DNA from 2 places in the Arthrobacter sp. T572 genome. Region 1 is predicted to be linked to the other one. Evidence: riboswitches for the same ligand, from Rfam matches in the RefSeq annotation. Region 1 holds a riboswitch; the other holds the start of a gene.
What was found. Region 1 has a riboswitch for S-adenosylmethionine ahead of ACUYMZ_RS06110 (hypothetical protein). Riboswitches for the same ligand answer to the same signal wherever they lie in the genome.

Region 1 (5,604 bases):
CACCCAGGACGCTTCGTCGTACATGAGCTGGCGGGGGTCGTCGATGTGGTCCAGTCCCAGCAGGTGCCCCAGCTCGTGCATGATCACCGCCACCCCGATGTCCTTTCCGTGTGGCGAGTCCATGATCTCCGAGAATTGCGGCGCATCCAGGGAAACCGTGCCCGTCACGTACGCCTGGTAGCCGTTGCTCAGGCCAATCGAGGAGCTCCCGCCCAGCCCCACGGTCTGGCCGGTGAGGCGGGGCACCTGTTCGGGGGTGGTCCATGCAATCAGGACCGGTGCCCAGCGGTCCCCGTACACTTCAGGCTGATAGCCGTCCCTGTTGGTGGAGGGTGTCTCGGAGGTCGGGCCGTCGTAAATGAATTGGAGGCCCGACGCCAGGCTGGCCTGCCGCACGGCTTCTTCCACCAATGGTTGCCAGCTCGCCGGTGCCGCTCCGGAGTTCACCACGTAATGGATGGGCCGGCAGGGGGAGTAGGCCAGGGGAGTGCCGTCCTCCTTGACGGCCAGGAATTTGTAGGAGGTGCTGGCGCGTTGCACGGGTCCCGGTGTCCCCAGGGGTGCATCGGCTTCCTCCAGGCCTGGTGGTGGCTCCTGGCGTTGGCCGAACGGCAGGAGTCCCGGACGAACTCCCTGGCTCTGCGAAGAGGAGCCATTCCAGAACTGCTGCAGTCCGCCGCTGAAGTATGCGCCGGCGCAGACCAACGCCAGCACGGCCAGCAGGAACACAATGGCTGCGATGCTGGTGTGTCTGATCGGCGGCCTGCCCGGCGGATCAGGTGGCCGGCCGGGCGGAGGGGGATAGGGGTCCGGCCACTGCGGCGACCCATAAGGTTCCATTGAACCCCCTGACGCTGCGGTCCGGGCGGACGGTGGGGGCGCCGCCGTCGGCCGCTTCCCGCAAGCATAGAGCCGCTCCGGCGACGCGTCCATGGGCCGTCGCGGCTAAATGTCCTTGCGGCACGGTGCGGAAGCCAAAAGGTGCAGCCCGTTGAGGTCCCCGTCGGCCAGCCCGTCGGGGGCGCCGATCTCCGGGTACATGAGCTGGATGGGGTCCTCCACGTGGTCAAGGCCCATCACATGCCCCAGTTCATGCTGCATGACGGCGAGCACGTAGTCCGAGCCGCCTTCTTCTGCCAGCAGCTCGGCCACTTGCGGGGTGTCCAGTTCCAGGCTGCCGGTGATGTAGCTTTTGGCGCCATTGTTCAGGGAGTACATGGTGCTTCCGCCGGTGCCGATCACGTTCCCGGCCAGTGTCGGAGCTTCAGCCGGGGTGGTCCACGAGATCAGCAGTGGAGCCCACCTGTCGCCGTACCTGTCCGGCTGGTAGGGCTCACGCTTGTCAGCGGGTGGTTCGTCGGTGGTTCCGTCGTTGACGAACTGGATGCCGGAGGCTTCGGACACGTTGGCGATCGCGGTCGCCAGCAGTTGGCCGGTTCCGGCGGGGGCGCCGGCGTCATTCACCACGTAGTGCAGAGGACGGCACGGTGAGTACCCCACCGGTGTGCCGTCGTCGTTGGTGGCCAGGAACTTGTACGAGTCACTGGGCGCGCCCGGAGGAAGTGGCGAGGCCAGTGGCGCATCTGCCTCTTCGAGTCCCGGCGGTGGCGCATCCAATGCCCGTGCCGGCGATGGAACCACCTGCCCGATCTGCGGGGTGTCAGGCAGCGCAACGCCCGGGAAGAGGCCCGTGATGCGCGGGTCGCCGTGGAGAAATCCGCTCACCAGGACTGCCACGACAGCGGCCACGGCGGCCATCAGCAGGCCGCGGACAACCTTCAACGTGGTCAGCGCACGCCGGTGTTTCGGCGCGCGCGGCGTCTCACTTTCCGGCTCCACGGCTCTCCATTCCTTGCGCCCCGGTCACGCGGGCCGCGCGGAGGACGAACCAACATTACGGGCACCTGCTCTATGGCGTCCATTCACATGTGCCCAGGAAAGGCCCGTCCTAAACGATCGCGGCGCCGAAAGCCAGCCCCAACCCGTAGGTGGCGGCCGCTGCCCCCAGGCCGATGGCCAGCTGCCGCAGACCCCGGCTGAGCGGCGATGTTCCGGACAGCAAGCCCACGACGGCGCCCGTCGCCAACAGTGCGATGCCCACCAGCGCACCGGCTACTGCCAGCGCGGCCACGCCCGTCATGCCGAAGATGAAGGGGATGATGGGGACGATGGCTCCGGAGGCGAAGAAACAGAAGCTGGACAGTGCCGCTCCCCAAGCAGACCCTACGGTTTCGTGGTCGTCGGTGGGCGGCTTTTCCGGCTGCAGGGACAGGCTGGGGTCGCAGTCGCAGCTGAACAGGCCCAGGCGTTCGGCGGCGCGGTGTTCGGCTGCCTCACGCGTCATGCCGCGGGCCAGGTAGACCAGCACGAGTTCGTTGTGCTCGATGTCCAGTGACGGTGCCGCGGTCAGCGTCGCCTGGGTGGGGAGGGTGGCGCTGAGCAGCTCCCGCTGGGACCGGACGGATACGTACTCGCCGGCACCCATGGACAGCGCTCCGGCGAGAAGGCCGGCCACGCCGCTCATCAGCACCACGGAACTGGGAACGCCGGTGGCCGCCATGCCCATGACCAGCGAAAGGTTGCTCACCAGGCCGTCGTTGGCACCGAACACGGCTGCCCGGAAGGTGCCCGACAACCTGTTCCGCCCCCGGGTTGCCAGGCCGCGGACAACTTCCTCGTGGATCTGCTCGTCGGCCACCATGGCGGGCGTGGCGGCCGGCTCGGCACCGTACGGCGACCTGCCTTCGGCCCGCTGCGCGAGCGCAAGGACAAAGACCGATCCGAAGTTGCGGGCGAGGAAGCCCAGGAAGCGGCTCCGGCCGGATGCTGCCTTGGGCATTCCGGCGTGTTCGCCGAGGAGTTTGAGCCAGTGGGCCTCGTGGCGGCCCTCGGCTTCGGACAGGGCCAGCAGGATCTGGCGTTCTTCGCCCTCACGCCGCTGCGCGAGTTCCCGGTACACCGCGGCTTCGGCCCGTTCGTCGGCCAGGTACTGGCGCCAGCGCTTGATGTCGGAGGCGGACGGCGGTGGCGGCGTTTCCGCTGCCGGAGCTGATTCCGCTGCCGGGGCCGTTTCAGGGGCGGGACCCGGAGCGGGGCTCAACGGATCATGGGATTCATGGTGCTTCTGCACGTTATCTCCTGTGCTGGGTGGGGTGGTTTCGGCCCCATTGCACCGCCCACTGTACCGCTTATTTCCGCGGTTTTTTGGCCGGTATTCCTCAACCGGAATGTTCGGCGGACCTTAATTCGGAGCCCCGCTCAACCTGCGTTCCGACGTGCCGGTCGGGTGTCTTGACCGTTCGCCGGGGCCGGTGCTCAGATGGAAGGACAGGGGCGGGGGACTCCCCGCATTCGGCCGAAGGGCTGCTTGCCGGCCCACCACACGGAGGTTGGAGCATGAACAGCACCGAACCGCACGCAAGCCACCCCGAACGGGCAACCATCGAGTCGGATCCTGCCTACGATTACGGCGAGGACCAGGAAGTGGACGAACCGTGGGTTGAGGAAGTGGACGCTCCCGACGACGACGAGCGGGTGGTCCCGATCGACGACGCGGACGACTTCCGCGAGGACGACGACGACGAACTCTAGTCCTGCATGTCGCTCAGCAGGAAGTGCCGCTCGCGCCCCCGAGGTTGTCCGACGGCGGCAACGGTCACCGTCAGCGTCCGCATCGCGCTGCACCATCGCGTGGGACGGACCGCTTGGCCCAGGGCGCGTTCCATCCTGTGAGCGTCCGCGCAGAGGAACCGCTGCAAGCGGCCGTCCAGGAACAGCGTCACGGTTCCCCTGACAACGTCCACGCCGGGAACCACCGGCACGCCGGGACGTCGGGGGAGGGCAGGGGTGTTTGTTTCGCTCAGGGGGTGGGCTTGGAACGGCAAGGATGGATCTCCTGGGGAGTGCTCTTGCCCGCTCGGTTGTCTCTGGTCCGGAACGGGCCGCTTCCTCATCCGAACCACCCGTGAACATGGGGTTGGTGTGTGGCCAGTCGGAGCTTGGCGCCACCTCTCTTGAAGCTGGCACCACCCTACCGCATGGGCCTTCTTGTTCCGGTCCCGTCCGCAGGAACACACTGTTCAAGGAAGCATCAGTCAGCACCAGGAGGCCCAATGCCCTCGATAGAGAAAAGCGTGGATATTCCCCGGCCCCAGCAGGAGGTCTTCGACTTCCTGGCACGGTTCGAAAACCTCTCCACCTATGATGCTTTTGTCATTTCGTCCGGGCCGCTCGGCGATGCTCCGCCAGGGCTGGGAACCCGGGGCCGGGGAACCACCAGGATCATGGGGCGGCAGTTTGACTGGATGGTTGAATATACGGAATTCGATCCACCCCGCCGCATGGGGTGTCCCGCTCGATCGAAGGTGAGCGGGATTTGACGGCGACGTTCACCCTGGAATCCGTTGACGGCGGGCCCCGCGTTACCGAGCAACTGCGGCTCAATACACCCATGGAGGGCCTGATGGGCAGACTGCCTGGGCCGCTGGTGGAATGGTTCCTGGGTCTGTCCCTCCGCCGCAACCTCAAGAACCTCGCCAAGGTGCTGGCTGCCTGACACTGCCCACTCACAGCACCCGGGCAACGAGAAGTTTGCCGGATTCGGTCCCCTGGCCCGGGAAAACAACAAGGCGGCGCTCCCCGCAAAGGGAAGCGCCGCCGTCGGACGTTGCTTGCAGAAGCTGCAGCTACTTGGCCGGTGAGCTCAGCTCATCCTCGGCCACGCGGGTACCGGCAACACGGTCCGTCCAGGCCTTCATGACCGCCGGGTCGGTGGGCTTGCTGAACAGTGAAACAGCCACGTAGACGATCGCAGAGGCGAGCAGGCCATAGTAGATGGGCTCGTTCGCGTAAATGCCGTCCAGGGGAGCCTTGGCGTTGATCTCAAGGATGATCATGGTGCCCAGGGTGACCACGGAGCCCACGGCCATGGACGCAGCGGCGGCAATTCCCGTGCCACGCTTCCACACCAGGCCACCGATGATCGCGACCAGGAGGCCGCCCACCAGGATGTCGTACGCAATGGTCAGTGCCGCCACGACGTCCTTGGTGGAGATGGCGATGATGATGGCCAGGATGCCGAGTCCCAGGACCCAGTAGCGGTTGGCCTTGACGTCGTGCTCAGGGTTGTCGGAGTCGTCGGTGTTGACGGTCTTGCCGAACCAGCCGGCCACGAACGGGAGAACGTCGGCGCGGGCCACGGTTGCGGCTGCGATGAGTGCGCCGGAGGCGGTGGACATCATGGCTGCGACGGCTGCGGCGAGGACCAGGCCGCCGATGCCGATCGGGAGCAGGTTGGTGGCGACTTCGGCGTAGACGTCGTCCTTGGCTTCGATCTCGATACCGGACAAGGCAACGCTTGCAGCCATGCCGATCAGGGCGCCGGCCAGGCCGTAGAGGATGCAGTACACGCCTGCGGTTGCGCCGCCCCAGCGGGCTACCTTGGGCGTCTTGGCCGTGAAGACGCGCTGCCAGATGTCCTGGCCGATCAGGAGCCCGAGCGTGTAGACCACAAAGTACGTGATGATCGTCTGGAGGCCGATTCCGCCGATGTCGAAGAAGCTTTCATCAACGCGTGCACGGATGCCGTCCAGGCCGCCGGCAGCG
Region 2 (5,604 bases), 1.6 Mb from region 1:
GTTCGATGATGTCGTCAGGAGTGAGGGTCTCCTGCCACACCGTCAGGTGGCTTTCAAGGTCCACGAACTCCGGTCCGACGACCGGCCGGAAGTCCGGTTTGTGGACGTCGCCCGCATGCATAATGCGCGACAAGCGGTGTACCCAGGGAACGGACGTATCGAGCTGGTTCCAGATCAGTCCCAGGACCCCGTCAGGCCTGAGGATCCTGGCGATTTCCGTACTCGCTTTGAGGGGATCGCACCAATGCCATGCCTGGGCGACGCTGACGACGTCGAATGCTGAGTCCGCCAGCCCTGTTGCCTCTGCCGTGCCCTCCAGCGCGTTCACCTGCGGCCAGGTTTTCCGCAGTTGCTCCAGCATGTCCCGGGAAGGGTCGACGGCGGCCACTTCCAGTCCGCGGTCGACGAGCAGCCCCGTGAATTTTCCCGTACCGGCACCAACGTCCGCAGCGAACCTGGTTCCCGCCGGCAGGAGCCAGTCAACCGAGTCCGCGGGGTAACCGGGGCGCACCCGGTGGTAGTGTTCGCCGCCGTCCTGGAAACTCTGTCCCAGTTCCTGCCGTCGTTCATGATGCAGTCTGGGACCGCTGGCGCCACCGGATACACGATGTGGACTGATGGCCACGCAAGGACTCCTTCGGAAGCTTGAGACCGGGGTACCTTACGAATTTACCGCAAGAGCGGTGCGATTCAGTGGCCGCCCGCCTCACCCAACTGGGTCGCAGTTAAGCGCGTTTTGAGGGGTCAAAACGCGCTCTGCTGCTACTTAGTTGGGTCGGGAGTCGTTCCAGTGCGCAGGCTAGTCCACGGTGCAGGGTGCGGCGCCTGCGGTACCCGGGGTGTTCGGGGCCCATTCCGGGTAGGTGCGGTGGTCGTTGGCCGGTACCCAGCGGCCTTCATCCACCACGTAGTCCCAGCCCAGGCCGGTGCGCTTGAGTTCTTCGATGCCGCGCAGCAGGCGCCCGGCGTCCTCCAGCCTGGAACCTACGCCGAAGCTGGCGCGCAGCGAACCCGAGGGCAAGCCCAGGCGCTTGAGCAGCGGGTGGGCGCAGAAGCGGCCGTCGCGGAGGCCCACACCGTGCTCTGCAGCGAGGTAGGCGGCCACCAGTCCGGCGTCGAATCCTTCCACCGAGAAGTTGACCACACCGATGGTATCGGTCGAATCGCTGAAGATCCGGTGGACGCTCACGCCGTCAATGGCCTGCAGGCCTTCCACCAGGTAGGCCCGGATGGCGGCCTCGTGGTTGTGCCATGCCTGCGGATCGAGGCCGGAAAGTACCTGGGCAGCGCGGGCGAGGGTTGCTGCACCAAGCACGTTGGGGGAGCCGCCTTCGTGGCGGGCAGGGCCGGTTGCCCAGCTGACGGAGTCCAGGCGTGCCTCGCGCACCGCTCCGCCGCCGGCAAGGTGCGGGGTTCCGGCGTCGAGCCAGTCCGGGCGTCCCACCACCACACCCGCGCCGAAAGGTGCATAGAGCTTGTGGCCGGAAAACACAACGTAGTCGACGTCGGCCGCGGCGATGTTGATGGGGCGGTGGGGTGCCAACTGTGCGGCGTCAACAACGATCCGGGCACCGTATTCGTGGGCCAGGGCTGCGAGTTCCTTGATGGGCAGGATTTCGCCGGTCACGTTGGAGGCGCCGGTGACAGCCAGCAGGGAGACGCCACCCTGGCTGAGTTCTCCGCGGATTTTCGCGATGGTGCCGGCAAGGGTGGTATCAGCCACCACGCTGCGGTGGGGAACTCCTTGCCACGGAAGCAGGTTGGCATGGTGTTCGATGTCCAGGTACAGGACTTCACCGGTGTGCTTGCCATCGATCTGTGGCAGGCAGCCTGCCAGCAGGTTCAGCGAGTCGGTGGTGTTACGGGTGAAGATCACGGAATCGTCAGGACGGCCGCCTACGAACCCGCGAACGATGTTGCGCGAGTTTTCGTACACCGAGGTGCTGATCTGCGAGGCATAACCGGCGCCCCGGTGCACGCTGGCGTAGTAGGGGAGGACCTCGTTCAAGTAGGCTGACACGATGGTCAGGGCCGGTGCCGATGCTCCGTAGTCAAGGTTGGCGTACCTGACGTGACCGCCCTGGATCAGTGGTGCCTGCAGCTCGGCGCCGGTGACGGCGGCCAGTGGCCTGCCGGCGGCAAGCTCCTGCCCGGGGGACGGCTGGATCGTGGAACTGAACGTAGCTGTGCTCATGTGACCTCACTCAAGAGGGACCCCGCCGGGGATCCGCGCTTGCCGTATCCGTTCCGGACCGGCCTGGTCGTCACCCGGGGCACCCCACCGCGAATGGAGGGTTGCCGGCCAGCAAACCGGGGTTTTGCGCTGGCACTCGTGACCTGTAAATGAGGTTAGGGCACGCCCGCCGCCCGTTTCAAAGCCGCCCGGATTGTTAAGCGCTTTATTACGCCGGTTGAAATTTGGCCGATTTGCCGAACAAACAGACGGCGGATGCCCCCGAAAGGTGGCATCCGCCGTCGAAAATTCTGCTTGGCTGCCAGGTGGCAACCGTGGCATTAGCTGCTAGAGGAGGTCGTCAACCTCGGGGTTCAAGCGCTTGAGGACTTCGGAATGGAGGATCGAATTGGTCGCCAGGGCGTTGCCACCGAAGGGGCCATCCTCACCTTCAAGGGAGGTGAACCGGCCACCGGCCTCGGTGACGATGGGGACCAGGGCCGCCATGTCGTAAAGGTTGAGCTCCGGTTCGCAGGCGATGTCCACCGCGCCCTCGGCAACAAGGCAGTATGACCAGAAGTCCCCGTACGCGCGGGTGCGCCACACGTCTTCCGTCAAGCCCAGGAACTCCTCCAGGTTTCCGCGGTCCTTCCAACCCGACAGGCTCGAGAAGGACAGGGAGGCATCGGCCAGGTGCGAGACGTTGGAAACCTTGAGCCGTGTGGCCGACGCCAGGGAACGGCCGGTGTAGGCTCCCATCCCTTTTGCAGCCCACCAACGTTTGCCCAGGGCGGGAGCGCTGACGACCCCCACCACTGGCTCCCCCTCGTCAACCAAGGCAATCAGTGTGGCCCAGACGGGAACTCCGCGGACAAAGTTCTTTGTGCCGTCGATCGGATCGATGATCCAGCGCCGCGAGCCGTGACCCGTGCTGCCGAATTCCTCACCCAGCACAGCATCCCGCGGCCGGGAACGGGACAACTGGCCGCGGATTGCTTCTTCGGCGGCCTTGTCGGCATCTGTGACCGGAGTGAGGTCTGGCTTGGTTTCGACCTGCAGGTCCAGGGCCTTGAAGCGGTCCATGGTCTGGGCATCCACGGAATCCGCCAGGACATGGGCAAGGCGAAGGTCGTCGTTGTAGCTGGAAACGGGTTGGGTCATGCCACCAAACTTATCGTGAAACGTTCCCCCGCAGCGGGACGTGAAGCCCGCTGGCTAGTTGACGGTTCCCAGTTCCTTGGCTTCCTTGGCCTCCAGCCTGGGGTCTGCGCCCAGGAGTCGTCGCAGTGATGCCAGCCGGGCCGGACCGGAGGGACCCGCGTGGCCCTCGTTGACCCACGCATCGAGGCCGCAGTTGACCGCCCCGGCGTCGTGCTTGCAACCGCGGTCGCAGGCGTCGGTGCCGGGCTCCAGGTCCGGGAACGAGTGCAGGATGCGGTCCGGATCCACCAGGGCCAGGCCGAAGGACCGGATGCCGGGAGTATCAATAATCCAGCTGCCGGACGGGGCATCGGCGAGCTTGAGCGCCAGGGCCGAGGACGAGGTGTGGCGCCCGCGGCCCGTGACGGCGTTGACGCCGCCTGTGGCGCGTTCGGCACCGGTCAAGGCGTTGACCATGGTGGATTTGCCGACGCCGGAGTGACCCAGCATGACCGTGACTTTGCCGTCCAAATGGCTGCGCAGACTTGCCACGGCTTCGCTGTCCAGGCGGGCTGACAAGCCGTCATCCGACCGGGCATCGATGCCGGATGCGGCTGCGTCCGCCGTACGGCTGATGATCACGGGGAAGTCCAGGCTCACGTAATTGGCCAGCAGCTCAGACGGATCCTTGACGTCAGCCTTGGTGACGAGCAGCAGTGGTTCAATACCTGCGTCGTATGCGGCCACCAGGGCCCGGTCAATGAAACCGGTCCGGGGTTCGGGATTGGCCGCGGCCACTACAACCACCAGCTGGTCGGCGTTCGCCACCACCACCCGTTCAACGGGGTCGGTGTCGTCGGCGCTGCGCCGCAGGACCGTGCTGCGCTCCTCTACGCGGACCAGCCGGGCAAGCGTGTCCGGCCCGCCGGAGACATCGCCGACCAGGGCCACGAAGTCACCGGGGACCACAGGGGACCGGCGGAGTTCGCGGGCCCTGGCGGCGATGACCGTCCGTTCCTGCGGGGTGTCTTCGGCCACCACGGCCGTATAGCGGCCACGGTCGACCGTGATGATCCGGCCGATCACGGCGTCGTCGTGGCTGGGGCGGTCCTTGGTGCGGGGCCGGGAACCTTTTTTGTTGGGCCGGATCCGGACGTCGGACTCGTCCCAGGAGCGTGCGTCGCGGGCCATGGTCAGGCGCTGGCTCCGTTGGTGCCCTCGCCCTGCTGCAGCATGGCCTCCCACATCAGCGGAAAGTCGGGCATGGTCTTGGACGTGGTGGCGATGTCTTCCACCTGGACGCCCGGGACGGCGAGGCCCAGGATGGCTCCTGCGGTGGCCATTCTGTGATCCGCGTAGCTGTGGACCACCCCGCCATGAAGCGGGGCAGGGCGGATGACCAAGCCGTCCGCTGTTTCTTCGGCGTCACCGCCCAGGCGGTTGATTTCCGCGACGAGGGCAGCCAGCCGGTCGGTTTCATGGCCCCGCAGATGGGCAATACCCGTCAGGCGGGATGGTCCCGACGCCAAAGCGCACAGGGCGGCCACCGTTGGTGCGAGTTCGCTGGTCTCGTCGAAATCGCCCCCCTTGATGTCCGGACCGCCGGTCACGGTCAGCGTGCCGTGGTCCAAGGTGACCTGCGCACCCATCGACGCAAGGATGCTCCGCCAGAGATCGCCCACCTGGGTTGTTTCGGATGGCCAGTTGGGAATCCGCACGGTTCCGCGGGTCGCCAGTGCTGCCGCCAGGAACGGGCCGGCGTTCGAAAGGTCCTGCTCGATTCTTTGGTCGAAGGCCCGGATGGGTCCGGGCTCGACGCGCCAATGGTTGGGAACGGAATCATCGACCCTGACACCGACGCTCCGGAGCACAGCAACCGTCATGGCGATGTGGTCGAGACTTGGTACGGGTTTGCCCACATGTTCCAGGTGCAGGCCTTCAGTGAAACGTGCCCCCGCAAGCAGCAGGGCGGACACGAACTGGGAAGAGGCACTCGCGTCGATCACCAGGTGGCCCCCGCGCACCTCTCCGGTGCCTGCCACAGTAAAGGGAAGGGCCGACGGCGTCCTGCCGCCTTCCGTGCCCACCGGCACCCCGAGCGCTGAGAGGGCTTCGATGATGGTTCCCATAGGCCGCTTGCGGGCGTGGGGATCACCGTCGAAGAGGGTCGTGCCCTTCCGCAGGGCGGCCAGCGGAGGGACGAATCGCATGACGGTTCCGGCGAGTCCGCAGTCGATGGCTGTGTCTGTGCCCGACGCCGCCTGGTCCATGGGCGTGATCTCGAGATCAGG

Region 2: it holds a riboswitch for S-adenosylmethionine, as region 1 does, so the genes downstream of both, ACUYMZ_RS13685 (aminotransferase class V-fold PLP-dependent enzyme) here and ACUYMZ_RS06110 (hypothetical protein) in region 1, are expected to answer to the same signal.

Annotation. Positions count from the first base shown of each region.
Region 1 is NZ_JBRAZQ010000002.1:1,044,735-1,050,338, forward strand. Features, by position in the region: gene ACUYMZ_RS06090 (matrixin family metalloprotease) at 1-840, opposite strand, end outside; gene ACUYMZ_RS06095 (matrixin family metalloprotease) at 946-1,839, opposite strand; gene ACUYMZ_RS06100 (VIT1/CCC1 transporter family protein) at 1,949-3,130, opposite strand; gene ACUYMZ_RS06105 (hypothetical protein) at 3,397-3,591, shown strand; gene ACUYMZ_RS06110 (hypothetical protein) at 3,588-3,884, opposite strand; SAM riboswitch class IV at 3,900-4,019, opposite strand; gene ACUYMZ_RS06115 (SRPBCC family protein) at 4,113-4,379, shown strand; gene ACUYMZ_RS06120 (SRPBCC family protein) at 4,376-4,555, shown strand; gene ACUYMZ_RS06125 (sodium:solute symporter family protein) at 4,686-5,604, opposite strand, start outside.
Region 2 is NZ_JBRAZQ010000002.1:2,690,718-2,696,321, reverse strand. Features, by position in the region: gene ACUYMZ_RS13690 (class I SAM-dependent methyltransferase) at 1-625, opposite strand, end outside; gene ACUYMZ_RS13685 (aminotransferase class V-fold PLP-dependent enzyme) at 800-2,194, opposite strand; SAM riboswitch class IV at 2,225-2,338, opposite strand; gene hisN (histidinol-phosphatase) at 2,522-3,334, opposite strand; gene rsgA (ribosome small subunit-dependent GTPase A) at 3,389-4,504, opposite strand; gene aroA (3-phosphoshikimate 1-carboxyvinyltransferase) at 4,507-5,604, opposite strand, start outside.